DNA from 4 places in the Paenibacillus uliginis N3/975 genome. Region 1 is predicted to be linked to each of the others. Evidence: riboswitches for the same ligand, from Rfam matches in the RefSeq annotation. Region 1 holds a riboswitch; each other region holds the start of a gene.
What was found. A riboswitch is a leader RNA that binds a small molecule or an ion and turns the genes downstream of it on or off. The one in region 1 is predicted to bind cobalamin.
Positions count from the first base shown of each region.

Region 2: another riboswitch for cobalamin. It lies ahead of B9N86_RS26295 (ribonucleoside-diphosphate reductase subunit alpha); the one in region 1 lies ahead of B9N86_RS04660 (ABC transporter substrate-binding protein).
Region 3: another riboswitch for cobalamin. It lies ahead of B9N86_RS05170 (ABC transporter substrate-binding protein); the one in region 1 lies ahead of B9N86_RS04660 (ABC transporter substrate-binding protein).
Region 4: another riboswitch for cobalamin. It lies ahead of B9N86_RS21925 (anaerobic ribonucleoside triphosphate reductase); the one in region 1 lies ahead of B9N86_RS04660 (ABC transporter substrate-binding protein).

Region 1 covers NZ_LT840184.1:990,768-995,200, reverse strand. The annotation lists gene cobU (bifunctional adenosylcobinamide kinase/adenosylcobinamide-phosphate guanylyltransferase) at 1-398, opposite strand, end outside; gene cobT (nicotinate-nucleotide--dimethylbenzimidazole phosphoribosyltransferase) at 395-1,465, opposite strand; gene B9N86_RS04660 (ABC transporter substrate-binding protein) at 1,518-2,528, opposite strand; cobalamin riboswitch at 2,766-2,976, opposite strand; gene B9N86_RS04655 (histidine phosphatase family protein) at 3,060-3,650, opposite strand; gene cbiB (adenosylcobinamide-phosphate synthase CbiB) at 3,641-4,433, opposite strand, start outside.
Region 2 covers NZ_LT840184.1:5,634,385-5,638,817, reverse strand. The annotation lists gene B9N86_RS26295 (ribonucleoside-diphosphate reductase subunit alpha) at 127-2,460, opposite strand; cobalamin riboswitch at 2,657-2,887, opposite strand; gene B9N86_RS31055 (transposase) at 3,262-3,396, shown strand; partial or broken gene tnpB (IS200/IS605 family element RNA-guided endonuclease TnpB) at 3,407-4,433, shown strand, end outside.
Region 3 covers NZ_LT840184.1:1,100,939-1,105,371, forward strand. The annotation lists gene B9N86_RS05160 (IS3 family transposase) at 1-746, shown strand, start outside; gene lplA (lipoate--protein ligase) at 919-1,920, opposite strand; cobalamin riboswitch at 2,186-2,396, shown strand; gene B9N86_RS05170 (ABC transporter substrate-binding protein) at 2,634-3,638, shown strand; gene B9N86_RS05175 (FecCD family ABC transporter permease) at 3,635-4,433, shown strand, end outside.
Region 4 covers NZ_LT840184.1:4,648,926-4,653,358, reverse strand. The annotation lists gene B9N86_RS21945 (replication-associated recombination protein A) at 1-59, shown strand, start outside; gene crcB (fluoride efflux transporter CrcB) at 138-539, shown strand; gene crcB (fluoride efflux transporter CrcB) at 536-892, shown strand; gene B9N86_RS21930 (PCYCGC motif-containing (lipo)protein) at 941-1,471, shown strand; cobalamin riboswitch at 1,582-1,760, shown strand; gene B9N86_RS21925 (anaerobic ribonucleoside triphosphate reductase) at 1,966-4,188, shown strand; gene nrdG (anaerobic ribonucleoside-triphosphate reductase activating protein) at 4,185-4,433, shown strand, end outside.

The DNA.
Region 1 (4,433 bases):
ATGATCAAATGTCCAGGGTATTGCTGTGCTTGGTCCACAAGACAAAGAATTTCAGCCTTTACCTTCTCTTGCATATCCTCCTGTCCTTCATAGGATAGGAGGATATTAGATAGCCATAGCGTAAGGCAGTCTACTAGAACCGTAGGAGCATCATCACTCTGACTGTTCTCACGCATATCGCTCAGGAGCTTCACAAGTTGAAACGGTTCTTCTACATTTCGCCACGAATAGTTCGCTTGATTACGCTGAAGTTTATGAAGAGCAATTCGCTCCTTCATCTCATCATCGAAAGCTTGAGCCGTAGCGACATATACGGCTTCGTGTGACTTCGACATACATAACCTCTCAGCAAAGCTGCTTTTCCCGCTTCTTGCCCCACCTGTGACGAGTATGATCATTTCGTCTGCTCCTTGGTTTCACCCGAGACACCCGCACTTTCGAAGGTTGCCATTTCGCTGACAATACGACACGCTGCATCCACAAGATGTAGACACAACACCCCACCTGTACCTTCACCAATACGAAGGTCTAATTCCAGTGCAGGACGAAGATTCAATTCATGTAATAGCTGCCGATGTCCCTGTTCATGAGAAACATGCGACACAATCATGTAATCAGCAGATGTTGGACAGATCGCTTTGGCAAGCAACGCCGCTGCGCTAGAAATAAATCCATCGATTATAACCGGACAACCGTTTACTGCTGATCCAAGAATTACACCTACTAAACCACCAATTTCAAGACCGCCGACCTTAGCTAGTACATCTATAGGATCAAGCGCGTCAGGAGCATTGACCTTCAACGCTTGTTCAACAACGGCAATCTTATGCTGTAGACGAGAATCGTCAATTCCTGTCCCTCTTCCAACCGCATCGCTGACCGGAATATTAGAGAGTGCACAGGTTACCGCTGAGCTTGCCGTCGTATTTCCAATCCCCATTTCGCCAGTAATAAATAGCTGGACGCCACGTCTGACAGCATCTTCAACTACCTTCACACCAACAAGAATAGACTGAATCGCTTCTTCATAAGTCATTGCAGGACCTTGTGCCATATTAGCTGTACCATACCGAATTTTTCGCGATAGGAGATCAGGATGGGACAACTCACTATTCACTCCGATATCCACACATACAACTTCTGCACCTGCTTGTCTGGCAAGAACGTTAACAGCTGCACCACCCGCAAGGAAATTATGAATCATTTGAGGTGTAACTTCTTGTGGAAAGGCACTTACGCCCTCTTCACATACACCATGATCGCCTGCCATAATAATAACTTCTCTACGGTCAAAAGAAGGCTGTACTACTCCAGTGATCCCTGCAAGCTGTATTGCCATTGCCTCCAATTTACCCAAGCTTCCCGGAGGGACAGTAAGGTTGCTTATATGTAACTTCGCAGCCTGAATCGCAGCTTGATCAAGACCACGAATTTCTCCGATACGTTCCATGATTCCTTGTCTCATATATCATTGCTCCTTTAATTGCTCTAAGTTGAATACTAACACCGAACGCTACTTATGGCTTCAACAGTTCAGGATAGATCGTATTTGCTATTTCTTTGAGACCTTCTGTCACACGTGGACCGGGACGACTAATCAGATTATCGTCTAATCCATAGACAGCATCATTTTTAACAGCCGTTATTTGATCCCAACCACTACGTGCTTTAATCATTTGGTCTAACGTTTTCTTTGTTTTGTCATCAATAACATTCTTTGAGAACAGAATCACATCGGGATTATCATTAATGATTTTCTCTTCACTGATTTCATACCATCCTGCTGTATCAGCAGCAACGTTAACTCCACCAGCTAGAGTGATTAATTCATCCATAAACTCACCACTACCTACCGTCCAACCAGGGGAAAACTCGATATATACTTTCTTTTTCTGTTCAGGTGTAAGTGATTTAACCGCTTCTGTGACTTCAGCCTGCTCCTGTTTCATTTTGTCTATAACCGCTTTTGCTTCTGCCTGATGGTCCGTAATTTGACCAAACAATTCAATATTTGCAATAACATCATCTACCGTTTTCGGATCTGTCTTGAAGATGGTGATACCTATATCACGCAGATGCTGTGCAGCTTCTGCACTCATGGAGATACCTGTTACTACGAGATCAGGTTGTGCCGCAATAATCGCTTCCTCGTTAGGATTGTACAAACCACCCATTTTTGGCTTGGTTGTTGCTGCTTTCGGATAATCATCATAGTCAGATACTCCGACTACCTGCTCATCTAAACCTATCGCAAACAACGATTCTGTCTCTGCAGGCGAGATGGATATAATCTTCTTTGGTGCCTCTTTAAATGTGAACGTCTCACCTGTAGAATCCTTTACAGTCAGAGGATACTCTGTTTTCTGTACACTTGCCTCATCAGCGGGTGGAGCCGATTGTTCTGTTGTTGCTGCCGGTGCTGGCTCTGTCACTTGTTTCGGTTCATTATTATTTCCGCAAGCTGCGAGCGCTAGTACCAGTATGATCGTTATAGCGCCCGTAGTCCAACTCTTCCACATTTGTTTCATTGTGATTTCTCTCCTCTATCTTCGTTTTCATGGTCTGCGAGATGCTCCCCTTGTTATTTCAATGAATGATCTCAACGATAGTCTGTGCAACAAAAAAAACCTGATCTTCTTTTACAAGAAAGAATCAGGGATTACGTCATACGGAGTTCATAGTAATTGCCATGAGTTCCGCGGCTATGTACCGGCTTAAAATCGCAGTACTTCCATAAGCCAAACGTAATCCTTTCCTCGAAGGACCGTCGTACTACTCATAAGGCAGGTCTCCTGACTCACAGGTTCGCTAATATCCTCACCTTCCCATTCTGCTTGTCGCAGAACAGTGGTAAATCGAGAATATCCCTGTTTACAGTGGCGGGACCGTGCCGGAATTTCACCGGCTTCCCCATTAACTAGGTAATAAAAGCACATATTTGCGCTTCTAATCTAGACCTCACAAGTTTTTTATATTCATTTAGATACAAGACTTACTTCTCAATTCAAAATTATAGGTTAGATAGGGACACCTTACAACCCCTTGCTCTAATGGCTCACTCACAAGTGTCCTATCCATTTGCCCTTATCACATGTCAACTTCAACGTTAACAAGCTCCCCGGATCTGCAGAGAAATCCCAGAACGTCGAATCTGGAATAGTCATAGTGGCTAGTTGTCTTATCACTCCTCCATGAGTCACCATTAGCACATGGTTATCCTTACCCTCTTCCTTCACCCAACAGGTCAGACTGTTCATAAAATCTGCCAGCCTCCCCTGAAAATGCTCCCAGGCTTCACCTCCTGGAGGAGTCACGGATTGAGGATTGTCCAGCCATTCCCGGTAGATACTATAATGCTTTAACTGATCGTATGTCTTCCCCTCCCAATCTCCAAAATCCATTTCTCGCAAACGGTTATCGAAGACCACGCTATCTGTTGAAGCAGAATAAATCCAATCGAGCGTTTCCCTACACCTCTTTAAGTCACTACAGAATATCTTATGAAACGTTCTTCCTTCAAGGGCATTTTTCACAGGCAAGAGCTCCGTCAATGATTCTTGGAGAATTCCTATATCTGTATGACCTAAATATCGTTTATCCTTATTCCACTGCGTTTTCCCATGACGAATACATACCAACTCTAACCCCATAATGTACCACCTATACTCCATATAGTAAGTATGCTCAGGAGCAGGAATAATAATGATGCAGCCAGCATCAATCTTACGGTTGACTGAATATCCCCTTTATCCATCGGACGGGAATATTCGCCCATATATGCACGAAAAGATACCACACCGTTATAGGCGTTCTCACCTCCGAGCCGAATCCCTAAAGCTCCAGCTACAGCTGATTCAGGAAATCCACTGTTGGGACTTGGATGGAGACGGGCATCGTGTCTTATGGTACGATAAGATTTTTTGTAATCCAGACGCATGATCCAACTGCTAACGACCAGTAATAAAGCTGTTATTCGTGCTGGAATGAAGTTAGCAATATCATCCAAACGGGCCGAAGCCCACCCCAGGTTAATATATTTATCATTCTTGTACCCAACCATAGAATCTAGGGTATTCACAGCCCGATAAGCCATTGCAAGTGGAGCTCCTCCAATAAGTGCGTAGAATAGCGGAGACACTATGGCATCAACAATATTTTCTGCGACCGTCTCAACCGTCCCACGAACAACCTCAGGCTCGTCTAAATGCGCTGTATCACGTCCAACAATCATCCCTAGTGCTTTCCGAGCAGCAGGTAAATCCCCACGGTTAAGATGATTGTACACTTCCATACCCGCATCCTTAAGCCCTTTCGTAGCAATGGTCGTAGCGATTAATATGACCTCCGCTCCCGTTGCAAGCCATGGATGAATCATATAAAGGCCTCTCAACAATGCCCAGGTTATAAGCAGCGAACCTCCCACGATAATAACC
Region 2 (4,433 bases), 1.8 Mb from region 1:
CCTCACAAACGTGTCTCGCATCTTGCGGGTGTCCAGAGGGCAGAGCCCTTGGGGCCCTCCCTTGGAAGGGAGGGTTTGGGAGGGATCGAAAAAAAGGGTTTACCTAAACAGTTCCATATATTCCGATCAGCTTGCACAACTCTCACATTCTTCAATAGTAAGCGCACGGCTGCGCACATAGTAGGTCGACTTCAAGCCGGCCTTCCATGCGTGAAGATGCAGTTCTAGGAACTCCGAAGCTCGGATGTCTGGACGAACGTACAGGTTGAAGCTTTGAGCCTGGTCAACGTGACGCTGACGGGCAGCAGCCATTTTGATGGACCAGTTCTGATCAATCAGGAAGGCCGTTTTGTAATACCAGATCGTCTTCTCGGACAGATCGGGAGCTGGGTTGGCAATTTTATACGTTGTTTTCTCTTCATAAGAGAGAAGCTCATACAGCGGATCAATACTGGCAGTTGAGCCGGCAATAATCGAAGTGGAGCCGTTCGGCGCGATGGCAAAGAGCCATGCGTTGCGGACACCGCTTTGCTGTACTTCCTGCTGCAGCTCGCGCCACTGCTCGGTCGTTACATACTTGCCTTCATGCTCGCCGTCGGTGTAACCGCGGTACGTAAAGTACTCGCCGCTCTCCCAGTCGGAGCCTTTGAACTTCGGATAATGCCCTTTTTCCTTAGCCAGCTCCATGCTGGATTTAACGAGCAGGTAGTTAATTTTTTCATACAGATTGTCATTATATGCAACCGCCTCATCGGATTCCCAGCGGATGCCTTCCAGGGCCAGCAGGTGATGCAGACCGAAGGTTCCAAGGCCGACAGCGCGATATTGGCTATTCGTGTATTGTGCTTGCAGCACTTCGATGTTGTTGATGTCAATGACGTTATCTAGCATACGCACCTGGATCGGTACAAGACGCTCCAGTACACCAGCTGGGACTGCACGTGCCAGATGAATGGAATTCAGGTTGCAGACAACAAAGTCGCCAGGAACTTTGGAGATGACAATGCGGGTCTGTCCATCTTTGGTTACGAGCTCTTCATGTTCAATAACTGTAGCCGATTGGTTCTGCATAATTTCAGTACACAGGTTGGAAGAGTAGACCATACCGTGTGCAGAGTTCGGGTTGGCACGGTTTACGGTGTCACGGTAGAACATGTACGGTGTTCCGGTTTCCAGTTGCGATTTCATGACACGTTTCATGATATCGATCGCTTGAACCGTAATGCGGGAGAGCAGCGGATGTGCTACGGCTTCTGCATATTTTTCACGGAACATTCCTTGACCAAGCTTCTCATCGTAGAAGTCTTCCAGACCAAGCGGGCGGCCGTTCTCGTCTTTCCAGCCCATCACTTTCTTCACTTCGTGAGGACAGAAGAGGCTCCACTCATCACGGGCTTCTACAGCCTCCATGAACAGGTCAGGCAAGCATACGCCGTGGAACACGTCATGTGCTCTCATGCGCTCGTCACCGTTGTTCAGCTTCAGGTCCAGAAAAGCGAGAATGTCTTTATGGAAGACATCCAGGTAAACGGCGATGGCGCCTTTGCGTGTGCCGAGCTGATCTACACTAACTGCTGTGTTGTTCAGCTGGCGGATCCAAGGGATAACGCCGGAGCTGGTGTTCTTGTGTCCACGGATGTCGGAGCCACGGGCACGGACTTTGCCGAGGTAAACGCCGATACCGCCGCCCATTTTGCTGAGACGTGCTATGTCGGTGTTGGAGTCGAAAATTCCTTCGAGCGAGTCATCTACCGTGTCGATAAAGCAGCTGGACAGCTGGCCGGCTACCTTTTTACCAGCATTGGACATCGTCGGCGTTGCAGCCGTCATGTAGATGTTGCTCATCGCCCAGTAGGCTTCTTTTACAAGCTCCATACGTTTCTCAGCTGGCTCTTTGTGCATGAGGTACATCGCGATGACCATGTAACGCTCCTGTGGAAGCTCCATCACTCGGCCGTCAAAGTCGGTTGCTAGGTAACGCTCTGCCAGCGTCAGTAGTCCGATGTAATCGAACAGCAGGTCACGGGTATAATCAATCGTTTCTCCGAGCTCTTCAATCTGTGCTTTGGTGTAGCATTCCAGAAGTTCTTCACGGTAAATTCCTTTTTGTACTAGCTCTGTAATGAGGGGGAAGAAGGCGCCGTAAGGCTCTTCCGGATAAGCTTTGTAACGGCGGTGGTTGGCCGCTTTTTTATATAGGGAAGTTAAAAGTGAACGTGCTGCCGCGAACTTCCAGTTCGGTTCCTCTTTGGTAACAAGCTCAAGAGCCGACATCGTGAATGCGCTGCTAATCTCATCGCCGGTCACTTTGTCGCCACGAAGTTTGGAATGAACACCGCGAAGCAATTGTTCCTTGCTCAGCATATCCAGTTCGTTCAAAATTCGGTCGGCATAAACAGAGAGACGGTTTTCATCAAAAGCAAGTTGACGGTTGTTCGGTTTAATTACGAGTTGGGGCATAGGTAATTCCTCGCTTTCTCGGGAAAAATGGGAAAAAGAACATTAAAAAAACATTTTCCAAACCTTGGGGAGGTTGAAAATGTTCGTGTGCGCTGTGAATAAATATGTGCATACTAGCTTAAGCCGCTATTTTTAGGGCTTGCTGTTATGTACAGACGCAAAAGAGTGAACACTTTCCTAATTTCCCGTAGGATAGATGTCGTGCTGTATACAGGCAGGTCTCCTGACTTGGGGTATAGAGTTCGGCGCCTTCCCAAAGGCCTAACATGTTAGCCTTCAGTGGCATAAAGCCGAATTCATATCAAAATCGCAAAAATGCGCTCTGAATCCCTATACAGTGGCGGGACCGTGATGGATTTGCACCATGCTTCCCTATTAAGTCTGACGGCTATATGGGACGCCAGACACCTGTACACACTATATTTGGTTGATGTTATTAAATTTAACCCAATATATTGTGTTTGTAAACTGTTGTCTTAAAATTTGACGCAAGTTGAATTATAGCAAATGACCGAAAAATCCGCCAATTCGCAAACCGCCAAAAGAGAGTGAGATTTCGCACATTTCTTCGAATTACGACCTTTTATACGGTGATACACGCTTTATGAATTAGCTGAGAACACTCGCGATTTTAATCGTGAGATGAATTGGCTTCGGACAAGGCGTGTCTTTTGACATGTTAATTGTCCGAATATGTTAAATTGTAAATTAGAAAAGACACTGATAGTTGGTACAAAAACTATCTTGACGTATGTTATCCTATATTTGGGATTCTCAATGTATTAAGGGGGAGCAACAAGACTGTTTTTTAAAGAGTTCCCACAGCTAAAAAAGAAACTGTGGGGAGTTCGTCTTTGGAACCCTTCTTACTTTGTGGTAACTATTAACAAACATACAGAAGCACAGAACAACAGTACATTCAAAATCACTAAGTGAGGTGAGAACAGTGATTGTAAACAAAGCATATAAATTTCTCATCTATCCAAATAAGGAACAAGAAATTTTAATTGCTAAAACAATCGGCTGTTCTCGTTTCGTATTCAATCGTTTTTTGACACAATGGTGTGACGCATACAACGAAACAGGTAAAGGATTAAACTACAATTCGTGTTCAGCTAAACTTACAAACCTGAAAAAAGAATTCGTATGGTTAAAAGAAGTGGACAGTATTTCCTTGCAGTCATCGCTAAAGAATCTTGCGAATGCGTTTGATCGTTTCTTCAAAAGGCAAAATGATGCACCACGCTTCAAGTCTAAAAAGAACAAGGTCAATCCTACACAACCAAGCAAACGAATGGAAATATTGCTATAGTAGGCAACAAAATTAAATTACCTAAACTCGGTCTTGTTCGTTTTGCTAAAAGTCGTGAAGTGACTGGTCCTATTCTGAATGCTACCGTTAGACGTAATCCAAGCGGAAAATACTTTGTGTCCATTCTTGCTCAAACAGAAGTGCAACCATTAGAAAAAACAGCTTCTTCTGTTGGTGTTGATGTTGGATTAAAAACTTTAGCATCCCTTTCAGATGGAACACCATACGAAAATCCAAAATGGTATCGCAAACTTGAAGAACAATTAGCGAACGCGCAGCGTATCCTTTCCAGACGTATAAAAGGTGGTTCGAATTGGAACAAGCAACGTGTTAAGGTTGCAAAAATCCATGAAAGAATCTCTAATTCAAGAACAGACTACTTGCAGAAAATCACTACTGAAATCATCAAAAACCACGATGTAATTGGTATTGAAGATTTGCAAGTATCAAATATGCTGAAAAATCACAAGCTGGCTAAAGCAATTAGTGAAGTATCGTGGTCACAATTTAGAACAATGCTTGAGTACAAGGCAAAATGGTCAAGGATCTAAAACTTCGTGAGTGGGACTGCCCTAATTGTGGCGCACATCACGATAGAGATATTAACGCAGGACAAAACCTTAAAAATGAAGCTATAAGACTTCTAACCGTAGGGACTACG
Region 3 (4,433 bases), 110 kb from region 1:
AGCCATCCCACAGGGAACTTGAAATTCTTTCGCTGGCAAAAGAAGTAAAGCTTCGTTATGACAAGCGGAAGGGAGTGCTTGGCTATCGCCAAATGCGCATCCAATTGAACCGCAAACTTAAAAAAAATTACAACAAAAAGCGTTATTATCGAATTATGCGTGCTCTTGGATTGAAATCGGTGATTCGCAAGAAACGACCGAACTACGTGAGAGCCTCTGAAATCCATGTAGCTGAAAATGTAATGAATCGTGAATTTCAAACAGATGCTCCTAATATGAAGTGGTGCACAGACGTAACAGAATTGAAGTATGGGAATGGTCGTAAAGCCTATCTAAGCGCTATCGTTGATATATACGATAACTCCATCGTTTCATGGGTGCTAAGCCACTCCAACAATAATAAACTCGTCATGGATACGGTGAAGAAAGCTTACGGGAGGAACCCGGGGGTGACTCCACTTCTCCATAGCGACAGAGGCTTCCAATATACCTCACATGAGTACAGTCGACTTCAGGTTAAGTACGGTTTTACTAAAAGTATGTCTCGTGTGAGCCGATGCCTGGATAACCAACCCATTGAACGATTTTGGGGTACATTGAAGGCAGAAAGCTTTTATCTGACGAAACACGAAACCTATGAAGACGTCCTCAAAGACGTGAGAAATTATATCCGCTACTACAACAATTACCGCTATACAGAGCGATTAAATGGCTTGTCTCCCAACGAGTATCGACGAGCTGCTTAACGATGAGAAAAGAAAATAAACCCTCAGCTCTGTTAACTTGAACTGAGGGAAATAATCTAACCATTTTTTGTTTTTTACACTGTCTACTTGACAGGGAGCACTTCAAATCCTCGGGTGACCTGTTTTTATTGAAAGATATCCCTGTTAGAATCGTGACGTCAGTACTGTTCCTCTATTCCTCTAAAAAAATCAGACCGATCAGGTCATCAAACTCTAGATTGCCGAAGTAATGCTTGACGTCAATGGATGAGAGGGCTTCTCTTACTTCATTATCCTCGTAACGTTTGCCACGAAGCGCATTTTCGATATCGGCGACATCGCCTACACCGAAGAAGTCGCCGTAAATTTTAATCTCACCGATATGCCCGTCTTTAATGTTCATACGGATGTCGATAATGCCGACCGGGAATTTTTTCGCGTGTTTCACATTGCTTTCTGGTGATAAGCCATAGTTCCAGTCCCAGTTTTGGTAACGTTCCTTGGAGATTTGATTGATCATTTCCCAGTCTTTTTCTTGAAGAACGTACTGTGGAACTTGATCTGGCTCCATTCCGAAGATCGAACGCAGAAGCTCTGCACGGAACTGTTCAATTGTCATATCTGTACCGAGCAGCTCCTTAATGTTGGCAACCCGGCTGCGCACTGATTTCGTGCTCTTTGATTTGAACTTCTCCGGGTTAGCTTTAAGTGAAGCCTGAACATTGTCTAGATCAAGGCCGAACATTAAAGTCCCGTGGCTGAACATACGTCCTCGTGTGGAGAACTGGGCGTTGCCGGAAATCTTTTTCTCTCCGACTTGAAGGTCATTCCGGCCGCTAAGCTCAGCCGGAACACCCATTTTTTGAAGGAAATCGATAACGGGTTGGGTGAACTTCAGGAAATTATGAAATGACTGGCCGTCGTCTTTTGTAATAAAGCTGAAATTGAGATTGCCGAGGTCATGGTATACAGCACCGCCTCCGGACAATCGCCGAACAACTTGTATATTGTTGTCACGGACAAACTCCTGATTGATCTCTTCAATCGTGTTCTGGTGTTTGCCGATGATAATCGACGGCTGATTAATGTAGAAGAGCAAATAGCTGTCTTCCATAGGTAAGTGCTTCAAAGCGTATTCTTCAATCGCTAGGTTAATGGAAGGATCATGGATTCCCTGATTATCGATAAAGAGCATATGTACGCCTCCGTATAGTTTCTTTTCTGGTATAAAGCTTCAGATCTATTGTAAACCAATGTCCGGCTTCAGGGCAAAGGGTGAGGGGCAATTCACAAGCGCATACGAATAAATACGTGAGATATCCATGATGGTTATACAGGCCAGAAATAAGGTCCACGGCAAGCGGGGAGCGGCTATTCAATTTTTCTCTGTGAAGTTTCAGGTTGTAAGCCGAGAGGATATTTCATATAATCGTCAAAAGAGAAGTAAGCTTGGCAAAAAAGAATATTCAATACTCGCGAGGTCCTGGAGAATAAGCAAAGCATATGTTTTGCTCCCGGGTTAAAAGGGAAGCCGGTGCAAGTCCGGCACGGTCCCGCCACTGTGAATCAGGGATATCCTCTATTACTGCCACTGGCCTATACAGGGCCGGGAAGGCGGAGGTGTCATTTCAACCTGTAAGTCAGGAGACCTGCCCGCGTAAATGATCTGACGGTCCTTCGAGGAAGGGATTACGTTTGGCGGACCTAATGTGGGTGAGGTGCTGTACTATAGCTAAACTCCTATTTATTGGATAAGGTTCATTGTTTCCGAAACGTAGCCCCTGATTCTTCTAAGGAGAAATCAGGGGCTTTTTTGTGGTTGGATGTAAGGATTTCCGTCAAAAATCAGGTTTATTGAGTACCTAAGGCAAGCCAGTGTTCTCAAACTAGAGTTAGGAGAGAAAATCGATGAAAAAAATAATGAAGTCATGGTCCGCCATGTTGGCGGTGCTGATGCTGGTCCTGTCGCTGGCGGCTTGTGGAGGAGAAACAGCTCCGAAGGAGGCGACACCAGCACCTGTACAGGAGGCTGAACAAGGTCAGAAACCGGAAGCACCTGTCGCTGAAAACGCCAAAACGGTGTATCCGTTAACTTTAAAGGATGCTACTGGCGAGGAAATGACATTTGATAAGGCTCCAGCAAAAGTTGTGTCGCTGTCTCCTTCCGAGACGGAAAAACTGTTCGCGCTTGGCCTGGATGAAGAAATTGTCGGCGTATCCGAAGTGGACGACTACCCGGAGGCAGCCAAATCCAAGCCGAAAATGGGCGGTTATGAAATGGATGTTGAGGCCATTGTCGCTTCAGGCGCGGATGTTATATTTACAGCAGCGATGAATGAACAGAACGTACAGAAGCTCCGCGACCTCGGAATCAAGCTGTTCGTGAACGACCCGAAGACGATTGCTGAAGTCATGGACAACATTAAGGTAGTTGGAAAGATTACGGACCGTCAGGCGGAAGCTCAAGGCATCATAGATCAAATGCAGAAGGATCTGGACCTTGTGAAGGAAGCGGTTAAATCCGTAAAAGATGAGGATGAGAAAAAAGTGTATGTTGAGTTCTCACCGGGTTGGACGGTAGGAAAGGGCACATATCTGGATGAGATGCTCAATATCAGCAATTCAGCCAACGTGTCTGGTGACAGCGAAGGCTGGTTTGAAATCAGTGAAGAGAAGATTATTGCAGCGAATCCGGATGTGATTCTGTACTCCAGCAATGTCGTGGAAGAATCCACCAAAAAAACTTTGGATCAAATCATTAAAGACCGCAGCGGCTGGGACCAAATCGAAGCTGTGAAAAACAATAAGCTGATTAAAATTGATGACAATCTGATCAGCCGCCCAGGACCTCGTGTAACTCAAGGATTGGTTGAAGTAGCGAAGGCGGTCTATCCGGAACTGATGACCCCATGAGTAAAAAACTTGCGGGTTATGGAACGGTGGGGCTCCTGCTTTTACTGCTGACGCTGATCGTCAGCCTCGGCATCGGTTCCGTCCATCTGCCCGTTAAGGAAATTGGAGCCATGCTTCTTCACCGGTTGCCCTGGATCGGGGACTCTATTGTTCCCAACTGGGAAGTAGCTTCCGAGCAGATCATCATGAAGGTACGACTTCCCCGTATACTGCTCGGTATGCTGGTTGGGGCATCCCTTGCGGTGGCCGGTGCTGCTTTTCAAGGGGTGCTTAGAAATCCGCTCGCCGATCCGTTTACGCTTGGTGTATCTTCCGGTGCATCACTTGGTGCTGCGTTTCTGATCTTCTACGGATTGCAGTATTCATTTGCAGGTGCCTGGACCTTACCGATCGTTGCATTTATGACCGGGACCATCACACTGTGGATCGTGCTGTTTCTCGCCCGGGATCACGGTAAAATACCGACTCATGCACTGATTTTGTCAGGTGTGGTTATGCAGTCCTTTTTAGGAGCGGTCGTTTCATTCTTGACGGTAATGTCACGAGACACACTAACCGACATTCTATTCTGGACGATGGGAAGCTTAAGCATGCGGGGATGGTCGTATACGGCAGTCCTTTTCCCCTATTTCATTATAGGCTTCATATATTTGTGGAGCCGGGCGCGTACACTGAATCTGTTATCTTTAGGTGAACGTCAGGCGGCCCATATGGGGCTTAACGTCGATCGTCTGAAGACCAGTGTGCTTGTTGTTGCCACCCTTCTAACGGCTGCGGCTGTATCTGTATCCGGTG
Region 4 (4,433 bases), 2.8 Mb from region 1:
CAGAGCAGGGCAATGAGGCTAAAATATCCCATAACCAGCGTTTGCGCAGAGACGAGTAAAGGAATTCGAAACACTTGATTCATTGAATGAAGTGCATGTTGTACATCTTGAATGTTACGGTAAGGAAGGGAAATCGTATGGGAAAGAACCTGCTCTTTGTGGGTGCGGGAGGGTTCGGTGGCACATTACTCCGCTATGGTCTGGATGAGATAATACCTGCTCCACTAAACGGCTTTCCGGCAGCTATCCTGTTCATCAACCTGGCGGGATGCCTGTTTCTAGGCTGGTTTTTGACTTACTGCTTATCTTCCTCAAATATCTCTGCACAGGTTCGTCTGTTCATCGGCACCGGGTTTACGGGGGCGTTTACGACATTCTCAACCTTTACAGTGGATACAGTCAGGTTAATCGGTAACGGTCAGGACGCAGTCGCCGTGATCTATGTAATCGTAAGCGTTGTTGGCGGTCTGCTCATGTCCTGTATCGGTGTTTGGCTGGGACGGAAGATGTCTTCGAAGCGAGAAGGTGCGGCAGTGTGATTTTGTGGATAGGATTAGGCGGGATTGCGGGAGCAGTTTCCCGTTATTGCGTTGGTGTTTGGCTTGGAAAAAAAGCACAGGGGACATTCCCGTGGGCTACGCTTCTCGTAAATTTGGCCGGTTCCATCATACTTGGACTTCTTGCCGGTTATTCGGATCGTCTTCCTGAAGCCGTTTACAGAATGCTCGGGACCGGCTTTTGTGGGGCTTTTACCACATTTTCAACCTTTGGTTATGAAGCGGTCACCTTGGCAGGAAACAAGAGATACATACAAGCATTCTCATATGTTCTTATATCGGTTATGTTGGGTCTTGCAGGGGCATGGACAGGAATCTATATAGCGGCTCAGTGAAATAATCGATAAAGGAATTTTGTGGCCATTATGGGGAGGAAATGAATAATGTATAAACGTAAATTTGCAGTATTGATGCTGTCTGCAGGTCTGTTGCTGGGTGGTTGCGGCGCTGAGAAGGCACAAGAGCCGGCAGAGAGTAATCAAGGAACTGAAACGGTTCACGAACATGGTTCACAAAAGAAGCTTGCTAATGGAGATCTTCAAGAAGTTACAGCGTCTGCGAAGGAACTGCCAACGTTCTTGGACGGTAAAAGCGATGAGATGCGCACTATATATGCACTCGCAGCTCAGGAGAAAGATGTGCTTACCTGGATTCCATGCTACTGCGGCTGCGGTGAAAGTGCAGGGCACGAGAGCAATCTGAACTGTTTCATCAATGAGGTTAAAGAAGACGGCAGCATTGTGTGGGATGATCACGGCACACGCTGTGGTGTTTGTCTGGAAATCGCAGTAGAATCAGCTAAGATGGACAGTGAAGGAAAAAGTTTGACTGAAATCCGAAAGCACATTGACGAAAAGTATAAGACGGGTTACGCGAAACCGACTCCTACCCCAATGCCGACAGAAGCGAATTAATTTCCTACAATTTATCGACGCCATGTGGTGCACGCCCTCTCCAGAAGTTTTCACCTGTGATTAATGTTACAGTTAAAATCTATATGTTGTTATATTGTTTGATGTAACAACTACATATAGTGCTTGATGGTCGATCGGATATGTCCGGTCTTAAAAGGGAATCCGGTGAAAATCCGAAGCGGTCCCGCCACTGTAACAGCTTCTCGAGGCGAACATTTAAGAAACAATCTCGTTTTCTACGCCAGTTCGTGAACTGAAGTCAGATACCTGCCATTAAGACAACACGGTGTGCCTACGGTTGATAGGGAAGTGTTTCGAATGGAAGGGTTGTCTGGTCCGTTTTTATTTGACTGGATTAAACGGTTCTTTATGAAGCATGTATTCCGCAGACACTTGCGGTAGCATGCTTCTTTTATTGTTCACTTCGATTGTACCGCACACCGTGAAGGGTTGATTAATACGCCTGTATAGGTATTTGCATAGGAGGAATCGTGATGAAGGTGATTAAAAGGGACGGAACATGTGTGGCGTTTGAAGTTACACGGATTATGAGTGCGGTGAATAAGGTTTTTGAGGCTACTGAAGGAACTTCCAGATATGAGGCATCGTCCAGGATCGGTACATTGGTGGAAGCTGAGACGGTTGGCTTGGAGCAAATGTCTGTGGAAGAAATACAGGACCTTGTCATACTTTTTTTGAATAAAACCGGGTATAGACAAGCAGCTGAAGCTTATACAGAGTACCGTGAGGCACGTGACAGGGAACGCATGAAGCGTGGGGAACTGTACAAGATCAGCAGTGATGTTATCGGCGTTAAGGATCTGGATCTGCTTCGGGAAAATGCCAATTTAAACGGTGAATCTTTCAGTGGAAAAATGAGCCGGATCGGATCGGAATATGCCAAGTGGATGGCGACTGGCTTTATGCTGCCGAAACCGTTGAATGAGGCGGTAAAAAACGGATATGTATATGTGCATGACTTGGATCAATATGCACTGGGAACGACCAATTGCATTTTCATTCCATTTGATCGGCTGCTAGAAAACGGCTTTAATACGGGCAACGGTTCGGTCCGTCCTCCACAGAGCATCATGACCGCTATGGCACTGGTAGCCATCATATTTCAGTCTCAGCAGAACAGCCAATTCGGTGGGGTCTCAGGTAATAAAATAGATTGGGATTTGGCGCCCTACGTGGGTAAGTCCTTCCGTAAGCATTTTCGAAAAGGGCTTTCTTATTTCAACGAAGGCGAATTGAACCAAGGAAAAGAGATTTCGGATTTGGAGATGCATATAGATAATCACTCGCTTGAAGAGAATTATCCCCGTACATATATGTTTGCTTATGAAGAGACCGTAAACGAAACGAAGCAGGCCGCGGAATCTCTGATCCATAATTTGAATACGATGAGCAGCCGGGCAGGGGGACAAATTCCGTTTACCTCGTTAAATTACGGGATGTGTACCTCTACCGAGGGTAGACTGGTTTCTCATTCACTTCTCGACGCTACAATGAGAGGACTTGGACGCGGAGAGACACCGATATTCCCGCAGCATATTTTTCAATGTAAAAACGGGATAAATCAGGTGGAAGGTGATCCGAACTATGATCTGTTCCTTAAAGCGGTAGAATGCTCCAGCCGCCGGTTGTATCCGAATTTTGTAAATGTGGACGCATCATTCAATCTCCCTTATTACCGGCCGGAGGATCCCGATACGATCATTGCAACCATGGGATGCCGTACGAGAACGATCTCGGACCGATTCGGCAGAAACCGGTTGAGCGGGAAGGGCAATTTGTCTTTTAACACGATCAACCTGGTACGGCTTGGGATTGAGCATGGTGTAGTAATGGATCAGCGAGAGGAACCGGATTTAACCGGATTTTTCGAAAGTTTGGAGCGATATATGAAGGTTGCTGTGGAAGGATTGATCCACCGGTATGAAATTCAAGCCAAGCAGCCGGCAAAAGCGTCTGATTTTATGATGCGCGAAGGGGTCTGGGAAGGCGGGGAGAAGCTCGCCCCAGACGATGCGGTCGCAGAACTTATTAAACACGGATCGCTGGCACTCGGTTTTATCGGTCTAGCAGAGTGTTTGAAAGCTTTAACAGGACAACATCATGGCGAAGACGAGATGGTCAGAAAGATGGCGCTCGATATCGTTGGAAGGATGCGTGCTTACTGTGATGCCATGAGCGAGCAGTATGATTTGAATATTACGCTTTTTGCCACTCCAGCAGAAGGTCTGTCCGGAAAATTCACAAAGTTGGATCGAACCACATTTGGCAGTATACCGGGTGTAACCGACCGGGAGTACTACACGAATTCATTTCATATTCCTGTATATTTTCCAGCCGCTGCTTTTCAAAAGATTCAATGGGAAGCACCATTCCATAAGCTGTGTAATGCGGGTGCGATCTCGTATGTGGAGCTGGACGGCAACGCACGGCAAAATACAGCTGCATTCCGGAATATAGTCCAATTTGCGCTTAAACAAGACATTGGTTATTTTTCCGTTAATCATCCATTGGATCGGTGTCCTGTCTGTGATTACGAAGGAATCATCGGTGCATCTTGCCCTGAATGCGGGGTTGAGGAGGACAAGGTGCTGTTCCATCGTCTACGCAGAGTAACGGGTTATTTAACAGGCAACTATACGGAGCGGTTCAATTCAGCCAAACAGGCTGAAGTTAAGGATCGGGTCAAACACCGATGAACATCTGCGGCTATATACCGGAAAGCATTAATGAAGGCCAGGGAGTCCGTGCGGTTCTGTTTGTTAGTGGCTGCCGCCACGCCTGTCCCGGGTGTTTCAATACGGCTTCTTGGGATTTTGAAGCCGGGGAACCATTCACTGATGAGTTGAAAACTCGAATTCTGGAGGAAATTGCATGTAATCCATTGCTGGAAGGAGTTACGTTGTGCGGTGGAGATCCCTTTTTCTCAGCGGAGGAATGCATT